2 regions of the Mesorhizobium salmacidum genome follow, and region 1 is predicted to be linked to the other one. Evidence: riboswitches for the same ligand, from Rfam matches in the RefSeq annotation. Region 1 holds a riboswitch; the other holds the start of a gene.
The links. Region 1 has a riboswitch for S-adenosylmethionine ahead of O7A60_RS10985 (O-succinylhomoserine sulfhydrylase). Riboswitches for the same ligand answer to the same signal wherever they lie in the genome.
Positions count from the first base shown of each region.

Region 2: linked by a shared signal. The riboswitch ahead of metX (homoserine O-acetyltransferase MetX) and the one ahead of O7A60_RS10985 (O-succinylhomoserine sulfhydrylase) in region 1 are both predicted to bind S-adenosylmethionine.

Region 1 covers NZ_JAPYKS010000006.1:264,768-272,056, reverse strand. Annotated here, with positions in the region: gene araD1 (AraD1 family protein) at 1-856, shown strand, start outside; gene O7A60_RS10990 (2'-deoxycytidine 5'-triphosphate deaminase) at 965-2,056, opposite strand; SAM riboswitch at 2,197-2,274, shown strand; gene O7A60_RS10985 (O-succinylhomoserine sulfhydrylase) at 2,331-3,521, shown strand; gene O7A60_RS10980 (ceramide glucosyltransferase) at 3,549-4,700, opposite strand; gene apaG (Co2+/Mg2+ efflux protein ApaG) at 4,920-5,312, shown strand; gene O7A60_RS10970 (Hsp33 family molecular chaperone) at 5,387-6,418, opposite strand; gene argF (ornithine carbamoyltransferase) at 6,566-7,289, opposite strand, start outside.
Region 2 covers NZ_JAPYKS010000003.1:24,564-31,852, forward strand. Annotated here, with positions in the region: gene O7A60_RS04650 (glycosyltransferase family 2 protein) at 1-252, opposite strand, end outside; gene O7A60_RS04655 (glycosyltransferase family 2 protein) at 538-1,545, opposite strand; gene O7A60_RS04660 (Stf0 family sulfotransferase) at 1,639-2,487, opposite strand; gene metW (methionine biosynthesis protein MetW) at 2,433-3,047, opposite strand; gene metX (homoserine O-acetyltransferase MetX) at 3,166-4,335, opposite strand; SAM riboswitch at 4,455-4,532, opposite strand; gene hisC (histidinol-phosphate transaminase) at 4,669-5,778, shown strand; gene O7A60_RS04680 (prephenate/arogenate dehydrogenase family protein) at 5,784-6,719, shown strand; gene O7A60_RS04685 (sugar kinase) at 6,716-7,289, opposite strand, start outside.

The DNA.
Region 1 (7,289 bases):
GACGGCCCTGATCGAACGCAAGGGACTGGGCGAGACGGTCGATCTCGACGCCGCCTACAAGAGGGGCCGCCTCCTGTCGCCGATCAATCACCCCGACCCGGCGCATCTGCATCTGACCGGCACGGGATTAACGCATCTCGGTTCGGCCGCGACGCGCGATTCCATGCACAAGAAGCTCAGCACCGACGGCGAGGAGCAACTTACCGATTCCATGAAGATGTTCCGTATGGGACTGGAAGGCGGCAAGCCCGCGAAAGGCCAGGTCGGCGTGCAGCCGGAATGGTTCTACAAGGGCAACGGTACCATGGCGGTCGCGCCTGGTGCCGCGCTCATGTCACCGGCCTTTGCCAAGGATGCCGGCGAAGAACCAGAGATCGCCGGGATCTACGTCATCGGCGATGACGGCGCGCCATTCCGTGTCGGCTTCACGCTGTCGAACGAATTCTCGGACCATGTGACCGAGCGCGTGAACTATCTGTTCCTCGCCCACTCCAAGCTGCGCAATGCCTCGTTCGGGCCCGAAATTCTGATCGGCGACCTGCCTTCGGACATCCGCGGCACGTCACGCATCGTGCGCGACGGCAGGACAATGTGGGAGAAGCCGTTCCTGTCGGGCGAAGCGAACATGTCGCACACCATCGCCAATCTCGAGCACCACCATTTCAAATATTCGGCGTTCCGCCAGCCGGGCGATGTGCATGTGCATATGTTCGGAACGGCCACGCTGTCCTTCGCCGACGGCGTGACGACCGAAGCCGGCGACGTGTTCGAGATCGAGGCAGGGGATTTCGGCCTGCCGCTGCGCAACCCGCTGGAAATCGAAAAGCCGGTGAAGGTGGCGGTGAAGGCGCTGTAACTGGCGCCAACTCTGCCTTCTCCCCTGGTGGGGCCCGAAGGCCGGGCGAGGCCATTTCGACCTCAAAATCTTGCCCGTGGGCAAGCATCTGCCGGTGATAATGGGAGTTCAGCGCGGGCGGAAATGCTTGGACAGCTTCAGGCCTTGTGCCTGGTAGTTCGAGCCCAGGTCGGTCCCGTAAAGCGCCCGCGGGCGCTTTAGCATGTGCTCGTAGACCAGCCGGCCGACAATCTGGCCATGATCGAGGATGAACGGCACTTCGTGGCTACGCACTTCGAGCACCGCCCGGCTGCCGGTGCCGCCGGCCGCCGAATGGCCGAACCCCGGATCGAAAAACCCGGCATAGTGGACACGGAATTCGCCGACCAGCGGATCGAAGGGCGTCATCTCGGCGGCGTAGAGCGGCGGCACATGCACCGCCTCCTGGCTGACGAGGATGTAGAACTCGTCGGGATCGAGCACCAGTTCGCCGGCGCCGCTCTTGTGGATCGGCTCCCAGAAGTCGAGGACATCCTGGGCGGCACGCTTGTCGACATCGATGAGGCCGGTGTGGTGCTTGCCGCGATAGCCGACCAGCCCATCCTTGTCGCCATTGAGATCAATCGACAGCGCGATGCCGCCGCCGGAAATGTTCGGCGGCTCGGTGGCGACGAGCATCTCGGCGCGGTGCAATTCATGCAGTTCGGCTTCCGAAAGCAGCGCGTTGCCGGTGCGAAAGCGGATTTGAGACAGGCGCGAACCGGTGCGCGCAACGATCGGGAAGGTGCGCGGGCTGACTTCGAGATAGAGCGGACCGTTGTAGCCGGCGGCGATCTTGTCGAACTCGTGGCCACGGTCGGTCATGACGCGGGTGAAGATGTCGAGGCGACCGGTCGAGCTCTTTGGATTGGCCGAGGCCGAAATGTCGGCCGGCAGGGCCAGGCTTTCGAGCAGCGGCACAATATAGACGCAGCCGGTTTCGAGAACCGCGCCTTCGGCCAGATTGATCTCATGGAGCTGCAGCCGATCGAGCTTTTCCGAGACCTTGTGGTTGGGACCGGGCAGGAACGAGGCCCGCACCCGCCAGGCCTTTTCGCCCAATCTGAGATCAAGACTAGCCGGCTGGATCTGGTCGGCATCGAGCGCACGCGGCGACTTCAGCGCGCCGGACTGGAACAGCGCCGAAATGTCCTGATCGGGAAGAATGCCTGTCTGCCGCAAAGTCTGGCTCCGCCCCAAGACTGGTCTCCTTTGTTGCAGGTTCTTGCCGCAAAACCGCTGGGCACTTTGCGGAACCTGCCTTGGTACAAACCTCTTAATGAAGCCGGCAATTGACGCAAGCGTGGCGCGGGTCTAAAGGGTCGTTATCCCGTGGTGATTTGGCCGGTCGGCTTGCAGCCACGTTAAACAAGTCGCTAAAGGACCGTCGGGCCGCAAGGCCGTATGGACCGGTTGCGACTTTCGCGGCCGGTTTTTTTGTGTCTGGAACAAAGCGATGAGCACCAAGAAGCGCAACTGGAAACCTCAGACGGCACTCGTGCATGGCGGAACCCTGCGTTCCGGCTTCGGCGAAACCTCCGAGGCGATGTATCTGACCCAGGGCTATGTCTACAAGACCGCCCAGGCGGCGGAAGCCCGCTTCAAGGGCGAAGAGCCTGGCTTCATCTATTCGCGTTACGCCAACCCGACCGTCGACATGTTCGAAAAGCGCATGTGCGCGCTGGAAGGCGCCGAGGACGCGCGCGCCACTGCGTCGGGCATGGCGGCGGTGACGGCGGCGCTGCTGTGCAGCGTCAAGGCCGGCGACCATATAGTGGCGGCGCGCGCGCTGTTCGGCTCCTGCCGCTGGGTGGTCGAGACGCTGGCGCCGCGCTATGGCATCGAGGCGACTTTGGTCGACGGCACCGACATTGCCAATTGGGAAAAGGCGGTCAGGCCGAACACCAAGCTGTTCTTCCTGGAAAGCCCGACCAATCCGACGCTGGAAGTCGTCGACATCGCGGCCGTTGCCTCGCTTGCCAACTCGATCGGCGCGCGGCTTGTCGTCGACAACGTCTTCGCCACGCCGCTGCAGCAGAAGCCGTTGCAGCTTGGCGCGCACATCGTCGTCTACTCGGCCACCAAGCACATTGACGGCCAGGGCCGCTGTCTGGGCGGCGTCATCCTGTCGGACAAGAAGTGGATCGACGAAAACCTGCACGACTATTTCCGCCACACCGGCCCCAGCCTGTCGCCGTTCAATGCCTGGACCTTGCTGAAGGGCCTCGAGACGCTGCCGCTGCGCGTGCGCCAGCAGACGGAAAGCGCCGGCAGGATCGCCGACTTCCTGGCCGAGCAGCCGCAGATCGCCCGCGTCATCTATCCCGGCCGCGCCGACCACCCGCAGGCTGATATCGTCAAGAAGCAGATGTCGGGCGGTTCGACTCTGATTTGCCTCGACGTCAAGGGTGGCAAGCCGGCGGCCTTCGCCCTGCAGAACGCCCTCGACATCGTGCTGATCTCGAACAATCTCGGCGATGCCAAGAGCCTGATCACCCATCCCGCGACGACGACGCACAAGAATTTGAGCGACGAGGCCCGCGCCGAACTCGGCATCGGGCCTGGCACGCTCAGGCTGTCTGTCGGCCTGGAGGACGCCGACGACCTGCTGGAAGACATCGCGCAGGCTTTGCAGGCCGCTAGATAAGCTGCTTAGGAGCGTCGTCCGCGGCGATCAGGCGCGCGACGGCGTCTCCTCCAATTCGGCCGCCTTGGTGCGGATGATCATGGCATTGCCGCGCCAGTCGACGGCGCCGCCGAGCCAGCCGCGCGCCCAGATGAACGGGAGCATCACGTCGCGCGCGATCATCGCCGCGACCGTGCGCGGCGACAGATGCCAGCCCTTGGACAAGGCCAGCGCGCATTCCGGAAGGTAGAAGGCGGCCAACACGGCAATCGCGGTTGCCCAGAGGCTGACGCCCGCGCTCGCCGCCGCAACCAGCGCCAGTGCGAGAGGCACCGCTGCGCCGGTCAGGAGTTCCGGCGCGAAGAACAGCGGAAAGGTGACGCGGCGCAGGCGCGCCCAGCGGGCCTGGCGCGACCAGATCTCGCCAACGGTACGCTGGCCGAGCGGCTGCTCGAAGGGCGCCGCAACGAGATTGACGCGCAGGCCGAGGCCGTTGACCAGCTTGGTGGCGGCGGCGTCCTCGGCGATCTCGGCGGCCAGCGCGCGAATGCCGCCATTGGCGTTCAGCATCGGCTTGTTCCACAGCATGCTCTTGCCCTGGGCAAAGCCGAGGCCGAGCGCCTCGCCGGCATACTGCCAGCGGGCCTGCAATGTGTTGAGGAAGGCGCATTCGACATCGGCCCAGAAACCCTCGGGTCGCGAACCGATCGGCGTCGAGCAGACAAGACCGGTGTCGGGCCGCCATGCCGCCATCATGTGCTCGACATAGTCCCTCGGCATCAAGACGTTGGAATCGGCAAGGATGACCCAGCTGTGGCGCGCCGCTTCCCAGCCCTTGACGCAATTGTTGAGCTTTGGATTGGCGCTGACACGGTCGTCACCGATCAGCAGCCGGGCCGGCACCTTGGAAAACCGGGCAATCGCCCTGTTTATCAGTTTGACCACCGGGTCGTCGGCATGGGCGACGCAGAAGATTAGCTCATAATGTGGCCAGTCGAGCGCGAAGGTGCGTTCCAGCGTTTCATGCGTGAATGCCTCGACGCCACGCGACGGGACGACGATCGATACCGGTTGCGACTTGCCGGCGGGCGGGGCGATCGTGCCGCGCCGTTTCAGCCGTGAGGCGGCGAGCGAAATGCTGGCGGCGTTTGAAAGGATGAGAGCGGTCGAAAGCGAGGCGGCTATGAAGGTGAGTTCCATCGAGATCTGGTCACTCCGGAAAGGCGGCCCGCATCATGCTCGTTTTCAACAGTTCGACAGAGCGCCGAGTCGCCCGGTTCGTGCACACCACCATTGTCGTGTGTCACTTAAATGACATTCTTTGCCGGCACCTGCGGTTCAAGGCCAGGCGCGACAAGACGCGCACGTTGACCTGCTCACCGGGAGCGTCGAAAATCGTCGGATTGTTTGGAGCCGCTCATGTACCGCGCCGTGACGCGCAACATCGAAGTGCAGGTCAGGCCGTTCTATCTCAAGGACCGTTCGGATCCCTCGGAGAACCGCTATGTCTGGGGCTATCAGATAACGATCGACAACCAGTCGGACGAGTTCGTGCAGTTGTTGTCGCGCTACTGGCACATCACCGATGGTGCCGGCCGGGTCGAGGAAGTGCGCGGGCCGGGCGTTGTCGGCGACCAGCCGGAGCTCAATCCCGGCGACAGCTATCAATATACGTCCGGCTGCCCGCTCTCGACACCGTCCGGGATCATGGTCGGACGCTACACGATGCGCAACAAGCGCGGCGAGACGTTCGACATCGCAATCCCCGCCTTCTCGCTCGATCTGCCGGGGACAAGGCGCACGGTGAACTGAGCACCGGCGGTCGCGCTGGCCCTCATCCGCCTGCCGGCACCTTCTCCCCGTGAACGGGGAGAAGGAAAGATAGCTCACTGAGCGGCAAATTCCGCCGGATCGAAGTCGTACTGCGTCGAGCAGAACTCGCAGGCGACGTGGATGCCGCCATCCTCGGTGCTGTCCTTGATCTCCTGCGCGGAGAAGCCTTCGAGGATGCCGCGGATCTTGTCCCGGGAGCATGAGCACTGATCGGCGACGGGAACGCCGCCGAAGACGCGCACGCCATGCTCGTGGAACAAGCGGTAGAGCAGCCGCTCGGCGCCGATGGTCGGGTCGATCAACTCGGTCGGCTCGATGGTGCCGAGCAAGGCCAGCAACTCCTGCCAGGAATTGTCTGTGGGATCATGGATCTCCTCGCGCGGATCGCCATCCCCACCCGGCAGGTCCGGAATGCGCATGCGCTCGGGCGATTGCGGCAGGAACTGCGCCAGGATGCCGCCGGCGCGCCACTGCTCGCGCGCACCGCCGACACCGGGCGTCAGCAGCTTGGCAACCGAGAGCCTGAGGTCGGTCGGGATCTGTTCCGACTGGCGGAAATAGGTGCGCGCCGCCTCTTCCAGCGTCTCGCCGTCGAGCTGGACGATACCCTGATAGCGCTGCGTATGGGCGCCCTGGTCGATGGTCAGTGCCAGCACGCCGCTGCCAAGCAGCGTTTGCTGCGAGGTCTCGCCGGCCGCGATCAGTGCCTCCAGCCGGTCGGCGTCGAAACGCGCATAGGCGCGCAGCGCCGAGGGCGTGGAAAAGTCCGCGACCAGCATGTCGACAGGCCCATCGGTACGGGTCTGCAGGATGAACTTGCCTTCGAACTTGAGCGAGGTGCCGAGCAGCACCGTCAGCACACAGGCTTCCGCCAGCAGGCGGGCGACCGGCTCGGGATAGTCATGGCGGCCAAGGATGGCGTCGAGCATCGGCCCGAGCTGGACCGTGCGGCCACGCACGTCGAGCGGACCGACTTCAAAGGGAACGACGTGATCGTCACCGGCGTAGCCGAACTCGCCGAGTTTGGGGTGATGTTCAGTCACTTGATGGCTTTCCAACATGACAAAGCTCCAGGGCGCGGCCATGCGGCCCTGGTGGGCACATGCGTCCAAACGCGCTTGATTTGCGTGATGCGGCGCAGATAGGCATCGCGCCCCCGCAGATCAAGCGCCCAGGCACTTCAGGCGCCCAGGCATTTCAGGCGCCCAGGCACTTCAGGCACCCAAGAGACTTCAAGCACCGAGGCACCAGGCGAGCACGGCCTTCTGGGCGTGGAGCCGGTTCTCGGCCTCGTCGAACACCACCGAATGCGGCCCGTCGATGACCTCGTCGGTCACCTCCTCGCCGCGATGGGCCGGCAGGCAATGCATGAACAGGGCATCGGGCTTTGCCCTGGCCATCAGCGCTGCATTCACCTGATAGGGCGAGAAGACATTGTGGCCGCGAGCACGGTGTTCCTGGCCCATCGACACCCAGCAGTCGGTGACGATGCAGTCGGCCTGGTCGACGGCTTCCTCGGGCGAGCGGGTGAAATGCAGCTTGCCGCCATGCGCCCTGGACCAGTCGATATGCTTCTGCGCCGGTTCGCTGCCTTCGGGCACGGCGACGTTGAGATTGAAGCGGAACCGTGCCGAGGCCTCGAGCAGCGAGTGCAGCACATTGTTGCCGTCGCCGGTCCAGGCGATCGTCTTGCCAGCCACCGGCCCGCGATGCTCCTCGAAAGTCATGATGTCGGCCATCAGCTGGCAGGGATGGGTGTCGTCGGTCAGGCCGTTGATCACCGGAACGGTCGCGTTCTCGGTCAGCTCCAGCAGCCGCTCATGCGAGGTGGTGCGGATCATGATCGCATCGACGTAGCGCGACAGCACCTTGGCGGTATCGGCGATGGTCTCGGAGCGGCCTAGCTGCATCTCGGTGCCAGTCAACATGATGGTCTCGCCGCCAAGCTGGCGCATG
Region 2 (7,289 bases), on a different contig from region 1:
ACGTTCGATGCCGGCGTTCCTGGCGGCGTTGGCGCCGCGCCATTTCGCGCCGACATAGATCAGCCGCGGATCGCTGACGCGGGCGAGCGCCGCCTCGGTTCCGTCGGTCGAGCCATCGTCGACGACGATATGCTCGAACCGCGGCATGCTCTGGGAAAGCACGCTTTCGACGGCGCGGAGCACCGTTTCGCGCCGGTTGTGGGTCGGTGTGATGACCGTGATGAGGGGCGCCTGCTCCGTCTTACCGGTCATATCGCGTCAGCCGTCTTCAGCGCAAAAACACACTTCGCGCCAGGTCCTTTGATCTTCAGGATGGTTGAACGGATCGGACTTCCCCCTGGATGGCCCTCATCGGATTCGGCACGACGCTACAAAGAACAACCTGTAGGTCATCCTATTCTGCTGTCGTTCGACCGACAAGGCGTGATGAATTCCGGCTCCTGGAGCCTTAACTGCAACACCATCGCTGTCCATGCTTGCGCAGTGGCGTTGACGATCAATTTTCGCAAGGGCGATCGAATCCACCGCTAAAATCAGCTAGCTGTGCCCGACATAGCCGGGCACGATCTCGATGTCGTCGCTGACCAGGCCTGTAGCGAGACTGAACTGGCCCCAAAACGCCAAACTGTAGAATGCAAGGCCGACAAGAAGGGAAAACGGAATCTGCCAAAGCGGCATCCCGGTGCCCCCTGCATGGCCGATAATCCGTCTTGTGGTGCGCCATAACATGGTGAACCAACGGCTGAAGGACTTGACGATCCGTTGCGTGCGGCCAGGCGATTTGAGCTCCACGAACTTTCGGTCGGCGTCTCTGCCCGTGACCAGGGCGCGCCAGAAAAAAAATCGCCAGCCCCGCGGTGAGTAATGGTAGACGCGGGCGTTGACATTACGAATTGTGCGGCCTTCGCGTTGCAGTTCGCGCATCAGCAATGTGCACGAGACCTTGAAGCCATTGTGTCTTGGAAAAGGATGATCGACGATCCAGTCGCGCCGAAACCCTACATTGTTGGCGTTCATCGCTCGTTTCGAGGCAAACCGCTTGTCCCCGTGAGCCATTGGGAAAAACCAGATCAGTGCAAACGTCCTCGAAAAGAAATCATCGTATGAAAGATAAGTATATCCATTCACGCACATAACTTCGGGATCGCTAAAGGGCTCAAGCAAACCTGATAGCCAGCCTGGTTCGGCCACTACATCGGAATCGGTGAAAATGACGATATCCCCCTCCGTTGCCAACATGCCGTTGTTTTTTAGATCGTAGTATCGGCCCCCGGGAAAAGCGGTAAAGATCAGATCGGCAACTTGTTCCAGCTGTGGCGCTACCGCCCTGACGTCGATACGAAGCGATCCAGCGTCGGCGTCCGTGCCGCCGTGAGAGATAACAACCTTGGGTCTGTGCAAGCCGGCTGAAGAAACCGTGGTGATTTCACGTGCCAAGGCCTTCAGGCCAACGCCGACTTCGTCCCAATCGATGGACTTGGCGTTCTCCATCTCCACCACGAGGGAATATGTTGTGTGTGGTTCAACCATTTCCGCATGGACCATATCGCTGCATCGCACTGGCGATAGTCCCTGCAAGTCGGCCTAAAGGCAACCCTTTCAAGATCACGCGGGGATGTTTCCCAACAATACTGACGATCAGCCACCGCCACCAAATCGGGACCAAAGGGAACCGCGAGTGCGGTCAACAGGGAATCTTGAAGTGTCTGAATATTGCGCCAAGAAACGCTGCCGCCATTCTACATTGACGGTGTCTCGTTGAATTGCGAGGCCGGACGCAAAGCCAAATCCGACGTCAGGGGAAAGCTTGGCGTCAACGAGACCAGCGATTTTCTTGAGACTGGTCTGTGGGTCTTGCAAAAGATCCTCATATGTCAACGACAGGAAAGGCACACCGTTTTTTGTAAACCAGAGGTCCCAAACCAGATTTTCCAGCACAAGTTTATCAAGCGACTGTGCGATCGCCGCGCCGTCGTAACGTGGCGCGTTGTTGGCGGTCTCAGTAGAACGGAATCGGCCGGTCTGACGGGCGCGCGCCCAGGAGATTGCCTGGCCAAGGAGATCGCGGCGCGTCAAACGGACATAGCGCAATTCTGGGAGGGTGGCTGGTAGGTCGATGGTTCTAGCCACTTGTGAAAATTGGCTGGCAAACAGTTTGACTGCGTAAATTCCGGAAGGGGATCGCCCATCCCTCAATGCCCGCAAGACTTGAGCGCGGGGATCGCGAGGATAGTTCGGCAATTCAAGAAGACGGCGGCCGCCGAACCACTCCAACGGGTTGCCAAGCCCGGCGGCTGCCATCAATCCAGCGAGATGATTGCTGCCGCTGCGCGGTGACGTGCAGACCAGAATTCCAGCTTTTATGCCAGACAGGATGTCAGGTGGTATTTCAACCGGAAGAGGCCGTCTGCGAAAGAGATGCATGGCAACCACTACCGCTTCAGCAGGAACACAGCCTGTTGGCCAAAGAAATTCCAGAACCACCATGGCATCGACAGGCCGATCTTCTGGCCGTTGGCGTCGAGCGCGGTCGCCTTTTCCACCGTCGCGCCAAGCTCTTCGCACAGATTGACGAAGTCGCGGATGGTGCAGAAGTGGATGTTGGGCGTGTCGTACCAGGAATAGGGCAGATCCTTGGTCACCGGCATTCGGCCCTTGACGAACAGCGACAGGCGCACCCGCCAATGGCCGAAATTGGGGAAGGAGACGATCGCCCGATTGCCGATCCTGAGCAGTTCGTCGAGCACCAGTTTTGGATTGCGGGTGGCCTGCAGGGTCTGCGACAGGACGACGAAGTCAAAACCCTTGTCGGGATAGAATTCGAGATCCTTGTCAGCATCGCCCTGGATGACCGAGAGGCCGCGCGCCACGCATTCGTTGACGCCGCGCTGCGACAACTCGAGCCCGCGGCCGTCGACCTGCTTGCTTTCCTGCAGCAATTCGAGCAGCGAGCCGTCGCCGGAGCCGACGTCGAGCACGCGCGATTGCGGCGGGATGAGGTTGGCGACGACCTCGAGGTCGACACGCTGGCTGCCGTTGACGCTCATGGTTTCGCCTCCTGAGCGGCGCACCATGGTCCGGAAAGTCCGCAACTCTTCGGGGTCATGGCTTCGCCTTTCTGTTTGGCGCATGACCTTGGTCCGAAAAGTCTGCAACTTTTCGGGGTCATACGCCCAGCCCCCTGGCGCGCGCGGCCGAGCCGATGAAGCCGCTGATGGCGGCAAACAGTTCCGGTTCGTCGAGCAGGAAGGCGTCGTGGCCGCGATCGGTCTCGATCTCGACGAAGGATACCGAGGCGCCGGCGGCGTTGAGCGCATGGACGATGGAGCGGCTCTCTTCGGTCGGAAACAGCCAATCCGACGTGAAGGACACCAGGCAGAAGCGGGTTTTGGTGCCGGCAAAGGCGTCCGCCAGCCGGCCGCCATGGTCGGCGGCGAGGTCGAAATAATCCATCGACCGTGTCATGTAGAGGTAGGAGTTGGCGTCGAAACGGTCGACGAAGGTCATGCCCTGGTGGCGCAGATAGCTCTCGATCTGGAAATCGGCATCGAAGCCGAAGGTCAGCGCTTCGCGGTCCTGCAGGTTACGGCCGAATTTGCGGTGCAGGGCGGCTTCCGACAGATAGGTTATGTGGGCGGCCATGCGCGCCACCGCCAGCCCCTTTTCCGGGCGCTTGCCGTGCTCGAAATATTTGCCGCCATGCCAGTCCGGATCGGCCATCACGGCCTGCCGCCCGACCTCGTGGAAAGCGATGTTCTGTGACGAATGGCGCGCGCCGGTGGCGATCGGCAGTGCCGAAAAAACCCGTTCGGGATAGCTCGACGCCCATTGCAGCACCTGCATGCCCCCCATCGAACCGCCCAGCACGCAGAACAGCTTCTCGATGCCGAAATGGTCGACCAGCATCTGCTGCGCACGCACCATGTCACGGATGGTGATGACCGGAAGGTCGAGTCCATAGGGCTTTCCCGTGACGGGGTTGGTCGAGGCCGGCCCGGTGGAACCAAGACAGCCGCCGATGACGTTGGAGCAGATGACGAAGAAGCGGCTGGTGTCGATGATCTTGCCGGGGCCTATCAGCACTTCCCACCAGCCTGGCTTGCCGGTCACCGGATTGGTGCTGGCGACATGCTGGTCGCCGGTCAGCGCATGGCAGACGAGGATGGCATTGGAACGGGCGTCGTTCAGCGTGCCATAGGTCTGGTAGGCGATCTGGAATGGCGACAGCAGCGTGCCGGCGTCGAGCCTGAGCGGCTTGTCGGGCCCGAAACGCAACACCGGGCTCGACGGTTGGTCGGCCTCGTTGTTGGTCTTTCCTGCACGCAGAACAGCCATCACGTCTCTCTTGCTGCGCCATGCTTTTGCGGAAATCGCTGCCGATCTCCGCGCCGCCGATGCGTTCGTCCGGCCGGTCGCGGACAATAAAAAACCGGCATTGCTTTCGCAAAGCCGGTTACGTCACGCAAACGGCCCTTTAGCGAATTGTTTAACGTGGCTGCAAGCCGACCGGCCAAATCACCACGGAACTGTCCCTGCCCTTCTAGAACTCGCCCGCCTCGCCGTCAATGCCGGCGGCCGGCACCACTGCCGCCCCTCGACATTGCCTGCCATGGCTTGTATTTCCGCAGCGGCTTCCGGATGGAGGCATTCTCGACGGATTTTGCAAAAATGAACCAGACACCTGATCAGGCACGCCCGACCCCGCGCGCGGGCATCATGGACATAGACGCCTACGTGCCCGGCAAGAGCACGGCGCCGGCCGGTGTCGCCAAGGTCTACAAGCTGTCGTCGAACGAGAATCCGCTTGGGCCCTCGCCGAAGGCGATCGAGGCCGCGCGTGAGGTCGCCGGCAAACTCGACGTCTATCCCGACGGCACCGCCAGGCGGTTGCGCGAGGCGATCGCCGAGGTGCATGGCCTCAACGCGCAGAACATCATCTGCTCGAACGGTTCCGACGAGATCCTCGGCCTGCTGGCGCAGACCTATCTCGCGCCCGGCGACGAGGCCATGTTCACCGAACACGCCTTCATGGTCTACAAGATCTATATCCAGTCGGCGGGCGCCACCCCGGTGGTGGTCAAGGAGACCGACGAGCGCGCCGACATCGATGGGATGCTGGCGGCTGTCACACCGCGCACGAAAATCGTGTTCCTGGCCAATCCCAACAACCCGACCGGCACCTATGTGCCGTTCCAGGAGGTGCGCCGGCTGCATGCCGGACTGCCGAAAAACGTGCTTCTGGTGCTCGACGCGGCCTATGCCGAATATGTCCGCCGCAACGACTATGAAGCCGGCATCGAGTTGGTCGGCAGCGCCGAGAACGTGGTGATGACCCGCACCTTCTCCAAGATCGGCCTCGGCGGCGCACGGATCGGCTGGATGTACGGTCCAATGCACATCGTCGATGCCATCAACCGCGTGCGCGGCCCCTTCAACGTCAATGCGACGGCGATCGAAGCCGGCATCGCCGCGATCCGCGACCGCGCCCATGTCGAGCGCAGCGTGGCGCATAACGAGACCTGGCTCACCTGGCTGAGCGAAGAGATGACCGGGCTCGGACTGCGGGTGACGCCGAGCGTCGGCAATTTCCTGCTCATTCATTTTCCCGACGACCAGAAGCATTCGGCGGCGGCTGCTGATGAGTATCTGAGCGCGCGCGGCTATATATTGCGGCGCGTTTCAGGCTACGGCTTTCCCAACGCGCTGCGCATGACCGTCGGCACTGAAGAGGCCAATCGCGGCGTTGTCGCCGCGCTCACGACATTCCTGAAAAGCTAGAAACCATGGCATCTCCGATGTTTGAAAAAATCGCGCTGGTCGGCATTGGCCTGATCGGCTCGTCGCTCGCCCGCGTCATTCGCCGTGAGGATCTGGCTCGTCATGTCGCCATCTCGACCCGCAGCGCGGCAACGCTCACGCGGGCCGAAGAACTGGGCCTCGGCGATTCCTACACCACGGCTGCCAGGGAAGCGGTCCACGACGCCGACCTGATCATCGTCTCGGTGCCAGTCGGTTCGTCCGGCGCGGTGGCGCAGGAAATCGCGCCGGCGCTGAAAAAGGGGGCGATCCTCACCGATGTCGGCTCGACCAAGGCGTCGGTCATTGCACAGATGCAACCGCATGTGCCTGATGGCGTCCATTTCATTCCCGGCCACCCGCTGGCGGGCACCGAAAAATCCGGCCCGGATGCCGGGTTCGCCGACCTGTTCGACAATCGCTGGTGCATCTTCACGCCGGTACCGGGCACCGATCCGGACGCGCTGGAACGGCTGTCGGAATTCTGGCGCCGCTGCGGCGCCAACATCGACACGATGGACCCGCAGCATCACGACATGACGCTCGCCATCGTCTCGCATCTGCCGCACATCATCGCCTACAACATCGTCGGCACCGCCGACGATCTGGAATCGGTGACCAAGACGGAAGTGATCAAATATTCCGCCTCCGGTTTTCGCGATTTCACGCGTCTGGCCGCCTCCGATCCGACCATGTGGCGGGACGTGTGCCTGCACAACAAGGATGCCATCCTGGAAATGCTGGCGCGGTTCTCGGAAGACTTGGCCTTCCTGCAGCGTGCGATCCGCTGGGGGGACGGCGACAAGCTGTTCGACCTGTTCACCCGCACCCGCGCCGTGCGCCGCTCGATCATCGAAGCCGGCCAGGATATCGACGCGCCCGATTTCGGCCGCCAGGCGGTCGAGCACCCGGCAAAGAGCTAAGCTGTTTCAGGCCAGGTCGCTGCCATCATGGCGAGCGTCTCCGCCCGATCCGGCGCGCCCAGCCTGCCGCCAAAGCGCAGGCATTTGAGCGCGGCGGCCGCACTTGCGAAACGCAAGGCCTGTTCGACCGGCATGGCTTCCGCCAGCCCGACGGCAAAGGCGCCATGAAAGACATCGCCGGCGGCCAGCGTGTCGACCGCCTTGATCCTCGGTGCCTCGACATGGCGGGCTGATCCAGCGCTTCGATCGAGCCACCAGGTTCCCGCCGCACCGCCGGTGACCGCGACGAAGGCATCGGTGCGGGAGGCAAGGTCGGTGCAGGCGGTCTCCAGATCCAGCGCGTGGCCACATATGATGCGGACTGCCGGTTCGGAGGCGACGATGTGCGAGGCCAGCGGCAACAACTGCTCCAGCACCGCAAGCGGCGCGGTATCGGCATCGAGGATAGCCGGTCGGCCAGCGGCGCGCGCCGCCTTCAGGGCCAGGGCAGCGGCACCCGGCCAGCGCACGTCGGTCAGCACGGCATCGAATGTCGTGAAGTCGGTGAACGGCAAGGCCTCGGGATCGGCC